DNA from 3 places in the Clostridium saccharoperbutylacetonicum N1-4(HMT) genome. Region 2 is predicted to be linked to each of the others. Evidence: riboswitches for the same ligand, from Rfam matches in the RefSeq annotation. Region 2 holds a riboswitch; each other region holds the start of a gene.
The links. Region 2 has a riboswitch for S-adenosylmethionine ahead of CSPA_RS01455 (trans-sulfuration enzyme family protein). Riboswitches for the same ligand answer to the same signal wherever they lie in the genome.
Positions count from the first base shown of each region.

Region 1: linked by a shared signal. The riboswitch ahead of metK (methionine adenosyltransferase) and the one ahead of CSPA_RS01455 (trans-sulfuration enzyme family protein) in region 2 are both predicted to bind S-adenosylmethionine.
Region 3: linked by a shared signal. The riboswitch ahead of CSPA_RS09460 (pyridoxal phosphate-dependent aminotransferase) and the one ahead of CSPA_RS01455 (trans-sulfuration enzyme family protein) in region 2 are both predicted to bind S-adenosylmethionine.

Region 1 covers NC_020291.1:700,139-703,419, reverse strand. Annotated here, with positions in the region: gene recD2 (SF1B family DNA helicase RecD2) at 1-465, opposite strand, end outside; gene metK (methionine adenosyltransferase) at 703-1,878, opposite strand; SAM riboswitch class I at 1,993-2,092, opposite strand; tRNA gene CSPA_RS03140 (tRNA-Tyr) at 2,223-2,307, opposite strand; tRNA gene CSPA_RS03135 (tRNA-Thr) at 2,355-2,429, opposite strand; tRNA gene CSPA_RS03130 (tRNA-Val) at 2,551-2,626, opposite strand; tRNA gene CSPA_RS03125 (tRNA-Tyr) at 2,633-2,717, opposite strand; tRNA gene CSPA_RS03120 (tRNA-Thr) at 2,765-2,839, opposite strand; tRNA gene CSPA_RS03115 (tRNA-Val) at 2,968-3,043, opposite strand; tRNA gene CSPA_RS03110 (tRNA-Tyr) at 3,050-3,134, opposite strand.
Region 2 covers NC_020291.1:301,421-304,701, forward strand. Annotated here, with positions in the region: gene CSPA_RS01450 (acid phosphatase) at 1-1,301, shown strand, start outside; SAM riboswitch class I at 1,394-1,507, shown strand; gene CSPA_RS01455 (trans-sulfuration enzyme family protein) at 1,661-2,818, shown strand; gene CSPA_RS01460 (trans-sulfuration enzyme family protein) at 2,937-3,281, shown strand, end outside.
Region 3 covers NC_020291.1:2,134,232-2,137,512, reverse strand. Annotated here, with positions in the region: gene CSPA_RS09465 (MetQ/NlpA family ABC transporter substrate-binding protein) at 1-162, opposite strand, end outside; partial or broken gene CSPA_RS09460 (pyridoxal phosphate-dependent aminotransferase) at 237-1,405, opposite strand; SAM riboswitch class I at 1,587-1,697, opposite strand; gene CSPA_RS09455 (DUF4829 domain-containing protein) at 2,170-2,361, opposite strand; gene CSPA_RS09450 (RidA family protein) at 2,606-2,992, opposite strand; gene CSPA_RS09445 (hypothetical protein) at 3,045-3,281, opposite strand, start outside.

The DNA of each region.
Region 1 (3,281 bases), 400 kb from region 2:
AGTTACTCCATGCTTATGAAAATATAATATAATATCCTTTAACCCCTGCTGCTCAATATACGATTCATATATAATTTGAAACTTTTTTTCTCCAATCCCCTCAATTTCCATAAGTCTTTCAATGTGATTTTCCATTATTCCTAAGGTTTCTTCCCCAAACTTCTCTATTATTTTCTTAGCTGTAACAGGACCAATTCCATGAATTACTCCTGCACTTAAATATTTTTCTATCCCATCTAAAGAGGTTGGAAGAAGTTCTTCGTAATCTTGAATATTAAATTGATTTCCAAACTGTTTATGTACAGTATAATATCCTGTTAACTTCACATTTTGGCCTTCTTTTAAAAAAGGAACTGTTCCTACTGCGCTAATTAGATTATTATCACTTCTAATTTTACACACCACATATCCAGTATCTTCACTTTTAAAAACTATACTTTCAACAAAACCTTTTAGAACTTCCATAAAATCTCTCCAAATCTTTAATTTGTATTATTCAAAACACTAATAACAGACAATAACTTAGTTTAAAACCTTATTTGCATTTCTTAATTATACCATAAATATCAATATTTCAATCAATAATATACTTTCCTACTTTAAGTGAATAATTAATTATTCATGATTAATTTTTAGTCAACCATATCAAAAAGTAAAAAAGGCTACCTCTAGCACTCAGAGATAGCCTTCTTACTATATTTATTAAAGATATTTCTTTATTTCATCTACTTTGTTTAATTGTTCCCAAGGTAAGTTAAGATCATTTCTTCCAAAGTGACCATAAGCAGCTGTTTGCTTATAAATAGGTCTTCTTAAGTCAAGATCTCTGATTATAGCTCCTGGTCTTAAATCAAATACTTTTTCTACTATTTCAACAATTTTTTCTTCGCTTACTTTTCCTGTTCCAAAAGTTTCTACTTCTATTGAAACTGGTTTAGCAACACCAATAGCATATGCCACTTGAATTTCTAATTTGTCAGCAACACCTGCTGCTACTAAATTTTTTGCTACCCATCTTGCAGCATAAGCAGCTGATCTATCTACCTTTGTTGGATCTTTTCCTGAGAAAGCACCACCACCATGTCTTCCATATCCACCATATGTGTCTACTATTATTTTTCTTCCAGTCAATCCAGAATCACCTTGTGGTCCACCAACAACAAATCTTCCTGTTGGATTAATGAAATATCTAGTCTCAGAATCTAATAATTCAGCTGGAACAACTGCATCAATAACATATTTCTTAAGATCTTCTTGAATTTGTTCTAAAGAAATCTTTTCATCATGTTGAGTTGATATAACAATAGTATCAATTCTCTTTGGTTGATTATCTTCATATTCAACTGTAACTTGGGTCTTACCATCTGGTCTTAAATATTCTAATGTTTTATCTTTTCTTACTTCTGTAAGTCTTCTTGATAGCTTATGAGCCATATATATTGGAAGAGGCATATAGTCTTCTGTTTCATTAGTTGCAAAACCAAACATCATTCCTTGGTCTCCAGCTCCAACAGCTTCAACTTCATCCTTTTCACCTTTCTTAGATTCAAAAGCTTCGTCTACACCCATTGCAATATCAGCTGATTGTTCATCTATTGATGTAAGTACTGAACAAGTATCACAGTCAAAACCAAATTTGGCTCTATCATACCCTATTCCTCTTACTGTTTCTCTAACAACTTTTGGGATATCAACATAACAATTTGTTGTTATTTCTCCCATTACCATAACCATACCAGTAGTTGTACATGTTTCACAAGCAACTCTAGCATTTGGATCTTTTTCTAATATAGAATCCAAGATAGCGTCTGATATTTGATCACACATTTTATCTGGATGTCCTTCTGTAACTGATTCTGAAGTAAATAATCTTCTCATTTAACTCTCTCCTTAATTTTATTTTTTAATATTAGACTAGTATTTAAGTGTGCACAAACTTAAATATAAAAAAAAGCTCTTCGATAAGAAGAGCATGATTTCAACAATCACTTATTCTTATCTTGTAGAAATCATCCTACAGGAATTGGCACCTTATATAATACAGGTTGCCGGGTTTCATCGGGCCCTTTCCCTCCACCTCTCTTGATAAGAGTTTCTATTTAATTTTCATATATTATACTACCATAAAAGAAATTATTAGTCAATATTCGTAGATAAATTCTATATATAGAGAATAGAGAAATTTTATATAAAAAAAGAATAAACATAGTAGTTTATTCTTTTGGTGGAGGAAGATGGATTCGAACCATCGAAACGTAACGTAACAGATTTACAGTCTGCCCCCTTTGGCCACTCGGGAATTCCTCCATATTTAATTTTAATAATACAACTCAATTTTACTATAATTATATTATTGGAGCTGGCAATAGGAATCGAACCTACAACCTGCTGATTACAAGTCAGCTGCTCTACCGTTGAGCCATGCCAGCGTATTCAGTTAACAATTACAGTTCACAGTTGAGTCTATGGTTAACAGTTAAGCTTTTCAATTAAAAGCTAACAATTTGTGGTTTAAAATAACAATTGATTTAACAGCTATTATCTTTTAAATGGTGGGCACAACAGGGCTCGAACCTGTGACCCCCTGCTTGTAAGGCAGGTGCTCTCCCAGCTGAGCTATGCGCCCATTTATTGGTGGAGGAAGATGGATTCGAACCATCGAAACGAAACGTAACAGATTTACAGTCTGCCCCCTTTGGCCACTCGGGAATTCCTCCATATTTAATTTTAATAATACAACTCAATTTTACTATAATTATATTATTGGAGCTGGCAATAGGAATCGAACCTACAACCTGCTGATTACAAGTCAGCTGCTCTACCGTTGAGCCATGCCAGCATATTCAGTTTACAGTTAATAATTACAGTTCACAGTTGACTCTATAGTTAACAGTTAAGCTTTTCAATTAAAAGCTAACAATTTGTGGTTTAAAATAACAATTGATTTAACAGCTATTATCTTTTAAATGGTGGGCACAACAGGGCTCGAACCTGTGACCCCCTGCTTGTAAGGCAGGTGCTCTCCCAGCTGAGCTATGCGCCCATTTATTGGTGGAGGAAGATGGATTCGAACCATCGAAACGAAACGTAACAGATTTACAGTCTGCCCCCTTTGGCCACTCGGGAATTCCTCCTTATTCTGTTTTCACAGCAGTTGCTTGACAATCAATCAACAATGACTAGTATATCTGCAAATTGTATTTATTTCAACTCTTATAATCATGCATTTGCAGAAATTAAGCCCAACTTACTCCATATTTCTGCAATATACTTCATTTTAA
Region 2 (3,281 bases):
CTTATAATGAAGCACAAACTAAACTTTTTACACAAGCAGGCACATCAGAAGATAGATTTAGTGATTATAAGAAGAATAAGGAAGATTATATTAAAAGATTAACTTATGGATTTGGACAAACTGGAGACACAACTATACCAATGAAAGTGCCAAAAGGAGCAGAAGTGCTATTAGAAACTCGTCTTCCATATCTTGATGTTAATCAAAGGCGCGATGTTTTATATACAACTGGTTTAGAATCTGGCTATCCATTATTAGACGATGCTGAAGGTTGGGGAAGGCTTAACCTCTTTGCAGCGGCAGATGGTTATGGAGCCTTTAATAGCAATATTACAGTGAACATGGAAGCATCAAAGGGTGGATTTAATGCTTCAGATAGATGGCGTAATGATATTTCAGGAAGTGGAACCTTAATAAAGCAAGGAACAGGAACTTTAAAATTAGGTGGAGATAATACTTATAGTGGTGGAACAGACATTCAAGGTGGTACTATTGAAGCAGATTCAGCTACAGCTTTTGGAGTAGGAAGTGTTTCAAATGAAAGTGGTACAGTTGTTGAAAATGTAGATGGATTAGTGAATATAAAAAATGACTATAATCAATCACAAAACAGTACACTTGAACTTTCTATTGGAAGCAAAGATGATGTGTTGGAGGTTGATGGTAATGCAACCTTCAATGGAAAGTTGAAGTTGGATTTTAGTAATAGTTATATACCTACAAGTGGTATGACTATAATAAAATTTAATAGTAATAACACAAATAGTAGATTTTCATCAATTGAAACAACTGGTTTACCAAGTAATTATGTAGTAAATCTTGTTTATGATAATAACTCTGTCAGATTATTAATAGGAACATCAGATTCTTCTTCAGGGTCACATCATAATTCACCAAGTAACCATACGAACGCAACTAACGATAATGTAAGCACTAACTCAGATAAAACTGCAACTGATAATGGTGTGACTAATAAAATTGCTACTGAAGGTAACACTGGATGGCAGCAAAAAAATGGACTTTGGTATAATTTGTCAAAAGAAGGAACAATAAATACTGGATGGCTTAAAGACACGGATGGCAAATGGTATTATTTAGATAAATCAGGAATGATGAAGACAGGCTGGGTTCAAAGTGGTGATGGAAACTGGTATTATTTAGATAAAACGGGGGCCATGCAGACAGGTTGGGTTAAGGATACGGATGGGAATTGGTATTATTTAAACCAATCAGGAACTATGGAGCATGATAAGTATATTGATGGATATTATGTTGGTTCTAATGGAGCGTGGGCAGAATAAATACACAAAATCGATAAATTTACTAATATTTATTGACATAAAATTTTTATTATGTATAATTAATAATAACAAATATATATTTGGATAAGTTAATCTTATTAAGAGTGGTGGAGGGACTGGCCCTTTGAAGCCCGGCAACCTGAAAGATTTATATAAATTTTTCGTTGGTGCTAAATCCTGCAAGATAATATCTTGAAAAATGAGAGGCATTAAGACTTAATGGAACTTATGGTTTATATAGTCACTTCTTGTTTTAGGAGTGGCTTTTTTTTATAACCTTCATCTATAAGATGAATTTATTCTTTAGCAGTAACAATAAATAAGTTTTAAGCAATATATAAATTTGAGGAGGCAAAAAAATGACAGTAAAAAAATCTTTTGAAACAATTGCAGTTAGTGGCATATCAGGTGGGGATGAAACTACAGGGGCAATAAGTTTTCCTATTTATCAAGCGGCTACCTTTAAGCATCATGGCTTAAATAATAGCACAGGTTATGACTATTCAAGAGCACAAAACCCAACAAGAGAAGAAGCAGAAAAAACCTTAGCAGTTTTAGAAGGTGGAAAATCAGCCATTGGTTTTTCATCAGGAGTGGCAGCAATAACAGCCTGTATACACTTATTTAAAACAGGGGATCATATACTTTTATCTGATGATTTATATGGAGGGACATATAGGTTATTTGATGAAACTTTTAAAGATTTTGGGTTAGAAGTAACCTTTGTTGATACAACAAGTACAAAAAATATATTGGAAGCAATAAAGGAAAACACAAAAGGTATTCTTATAGAAACTCCTTCGAATCCTATGATGAAGGTAACAGATATAAGAGCTACAGCAGAAATAGCTAAAAATAACAACTTACTACTTATTGTAGATAATACATTTTTAACACCATATTATCAAAAGCCATTAGAATTAGGTGCTGATATAGTAGTACATAGTGGAACAAAATTCTTAGGTGGACATCATGATTTACTAGCAGGTTTTATTGTTGCAAATGATGATAAAATATTGGAAAGATTGAGAAGAATTCATATGTCGACGGGAGCTACGTTATCACCTTTTGATGCCTGGCTTATTTTAAGAGGCTTAAAGACATTACACATAAGATTAGATAGATCACAGGAGAATTCAATAAAGATAGCTAAATTCTTAGAAAGTAGTCCTAATGTAGAAAAAGTTTATTATGTAGGGCTAGAAGCTTTTGAGGGATATGAATTGAATAAGCAGCAAGCAACAGGCTTTGGAGCAACACTTTCCTTCAGAGTTAAGGATAAAGAATTAATACCTAAAATTTTAGAGAGTGTTAAAGTAATAAGGTTTGCAGAAAGCTTAGGTGGGGTTGAAACTTTAATAACTTATCCATTCACGCAAACTCATTCAGAAATACCAGAAGAAATTAAGCAAAAATTAGGTGTTGATGAATATTTACTTAGACTGTCTGTTGGAATAGAAAATATAGATGACCTAATAAATGACTTAGACAAAGCGATTAATTCAATTAAGAGTTAGGAGTTATGAGTTTAAGGAGGAAAAGGCTGTGGCTTTTCTTGTAATATATTTTAAGAATTTGCAAAGCAAATTCAACATTAACAGTTAACTGTAAACTAAAAAGATTGGGGTGTAAATTATGAATTTTGGAACTAAATTAATACATGCAAGTGGAGATATTGATCCTACAACAGGATCTGTAAGTACTCCTATATATCAAACATCTACTTTTCATCAATTTGATATAGAGAATTTTGGAAAGTATGATTATGCTAGATCAGGAAATCCAACTAGAGATGTTGTAGAAAAACTAATAGCAGAACTTGAAGGTGGGGAATGTGGTTTTGCTTTTGCATCTGGGATGGCAGCAATTTGTTCTGTGCTCTCAATATTCTCAGCAGGAGATCATATTATAATTTGCGGAGATGTATACGGTGGAACATATAGGGCAACAACAAAATTGTTTTCTAGATTTAATATTGAG
Region 3 (3,281 bases), 1.8 Mb from region 2:
CATATCCCCATAAGGTCCTGGGCATACACCAATTACAATATTTTTATTCCCCACTTCTTTACTATCTGTTTTTGCACTTTCTTTACTGCTTCCGCAGGCAACCAAGCTTGCTCCTATTGTTCCTATAATCACTAGTGCTGCTAATTTCTTTAAAATCTTCATCTTTTATTCCCTCCAAAATTTATTGTTTTTGTATTTATTGCTAATGCTTTTAACTTTATCTTGCTTTAATTAATTTAGTTATTTCTATATTCCCTAAGTTTTTCAAGTCTCTTAAGAGCTTCTTTTAAGGTTTCTTCTTTCTTTGCAAAATGAAATCTTATATAACTATTTACTTTTTCTTTGAAAAAACTTGAACCTGGTACTGCTGCTACTCCAATTTCTTTAGCTAACCATTTACAGAATTCATAATCATCATCATATCCAAATTCAGATATATCAACCATTACATAGTATGCACCTTGAGGCTCGTAATACTTAAGCCCTATTTCGTCTAATCCATCCAAAAAATAATTTTTTTCTTTTTTTTTCTATAAATTTTACTCAATTCTTCATAATATTCATCATCAAATTCCAAGCCTTTAATTGCTGCCTCTTGAAGAGGTGCTGCTGCTCCTACAGTTAAGAAATCATGAACTTTTTTACAATTTTCTATTACCTCTTTGCTTGCAATAATATATCCAAGTCTCCATCCTGTAATTGAATATGTTTTTGATAATGAACTGCATGAAATTGTTCTTTCAAACATTCCATCTAAAGCTGCTAAATAAGTGTGTTTATGAGGCTTAAAAATTATATGCTCATAAACCTCATCAGTAATTACAAAAGTATCATATTCTTTTGCAAGGCTTCCTATATATAGCAGCTCTTCTTCGGTAAATACTTTGCCTGTAGGATTTGACGGATTGCAAAGAATAAGTGCTTTTGGATTTTGCTTAAATGCATTTTTCAATTCCTCTTTATCAAAGTTAAAAGCTGGCGGCTTTAATTCAACATAGATAGGCTGAGATCCAGATAAAATTGTATCTGCTGTATAATTTTCATAAAATGGCGAAAAAACAATTACTTTATCTCCCGGATTACAAACACTCATCATCGCACAAATCATAGCTTCAGTACTTCCACAGGTTACTAACACATTTTCATCTGGATTTATTTTAATTCCCATAAATCTCTCTTGCTTTAATGCTAGCTTTTCTCTAAAATTTTGTGCTCCCCAAGTCACCGAATACTGATGTGGACCTTTTTCTGAAACTTCTTTTAATTGATTAAGTATCTCTTTAGGTGGATCAAAATCCGGGAAACCTTGTGAAAGATTTATTGCTCCATATTTATTAGCTATTCTAGTCATTTTTCTTATTATAGATTCAGAAAACCAATCTAATCTATTACTTAATTTTGACATATTTATACCCCCAATATATTTAAATTATAAGCTTATAATTCTTATCAAAATACTCATATATTTTTATATAAAAATCTCTATCTTAGATACAATAGCAGTACAAAGATAAATTAAAAACTTATTATATAGAAATAGAGCACTAGAGATTAATCTCTAGTGCATCTTTGCATAAAAATTTTCTCTCTTATCTTTCAGCTAACGCTGTTGGAATTAGCACCACGTCATCGTAAATCATTACTTGATCGGTTGCTGGGTTTCATAGGGCCAGTCCCTCCACCACTCTTGATAAGTTATTCAATTCCTTCATTTCTTATAAGTTTAGTATATATTCAGCTTATTAAATTGTCAATACATTTTATGCATAAACATTAAGGTTATGCTAGTATTTATAATTACTAGCATACACGGTATTTTAACATCACAAATCTGGCTAATAGCCATTATAATTTGGGTTAAAAGCCATATTACTTGGTTCATAGACCTTGTATATAAAAAATTGATATGGCGCATAATTATCTAAAATTTCTAATAAATAAACCCTATTAAAACTAACTAAAAAGAATGATCTACTAGGGTGAATAGATCATTCTGCATATTGGATATTTATATTTAATAAGGGGTAAATAATGTTTTAACTACTTTATATATTTATAATACATAATATTTATGTCAAGCATGTGACAACTTTTTTATTAATTCAGGCATTATAGAAAATTGTGAACTTCTTGTAATTATGTATACAATGTATTTAGTTATTTTCTTTTTTAATATCCACGATCATCAACTTTCCAACTATCCGTTTTACTGTCTCTTATTAATATCCAATTATAATTATCATAAGTTGAATTTGGATTTAAACTTCCATCCCCACCTGAAGAATCTACATCAAAATTTGATAGCAAAACAATTACATTTTCAGTTTTAACACCATTCACTGAACCTCTCCCATTTTTCAAATACCCCTCAATAAATTGATCTGATTTTTTTTATCATACCATAATTTTGTCAGAGTAGCTCCATTATAACTTTTAAAACTTTTCTTTACGCAATTCACTGCATCATTTAATTCATTCTCACTGAACTTGTCAGTTGCTCCAATACTCACTACAACATTATCAGTTTTTCCAACTTGTTTATAAACCAGAAAAGAGCTGTCGTTAACGGATTTTAATACGCTAATGCGACAGCCCCTATAATATTTTAATTTGTTAAAGCAACTACTTCTAGTTCAATTTCTATATTTTTATTTGGAAATGTAGTTTGAATTGCTACTCTTGTTGGTAATTCATTTTTTTTGAAATACATTTTATAAATTTCATTCATTTTATCAACTTCAAAAATATTTTTCATATATACTACAACTTTTAAGATATTATTCATTGAAGAATTTGAGTTTTCAAGTAAATATTTTATATTTTCTAATGCATTTTTTGTTTGAATCTCAATATTTCCCAATATAAATTGTCCACTTTGTAAATCACATGATACTTGGCCTGATAAATATAAAGTATTCCCAGCTTTTACCACTTGATTATATGGGTAATCAGGTTGTTTCACATTAGGCAAGTTTAATATTTCTTTTTTCATTTCTTTCCTTTTCACCTTCTCTGTACTTTTAATATAATTAGTTATAACAAAATTATCTATTAATACTCATTTCTTTTTTAGTCATTTTCTCAAAAAGAGATTCTAAACGCGCTTCAAGTATCCATTGATCAGGTATATGTTGAAAGAAATTAAATCTTAACCCCCAGCTAATGCCTTGTAAAAATTCAAAATTTAACATATTATTAATCATATCTTCTATTATTTTATTATTTGTAGCAACAACTGATTTTACTATATAACCATTATCTGGTTTTGGTTCTATAGCCTC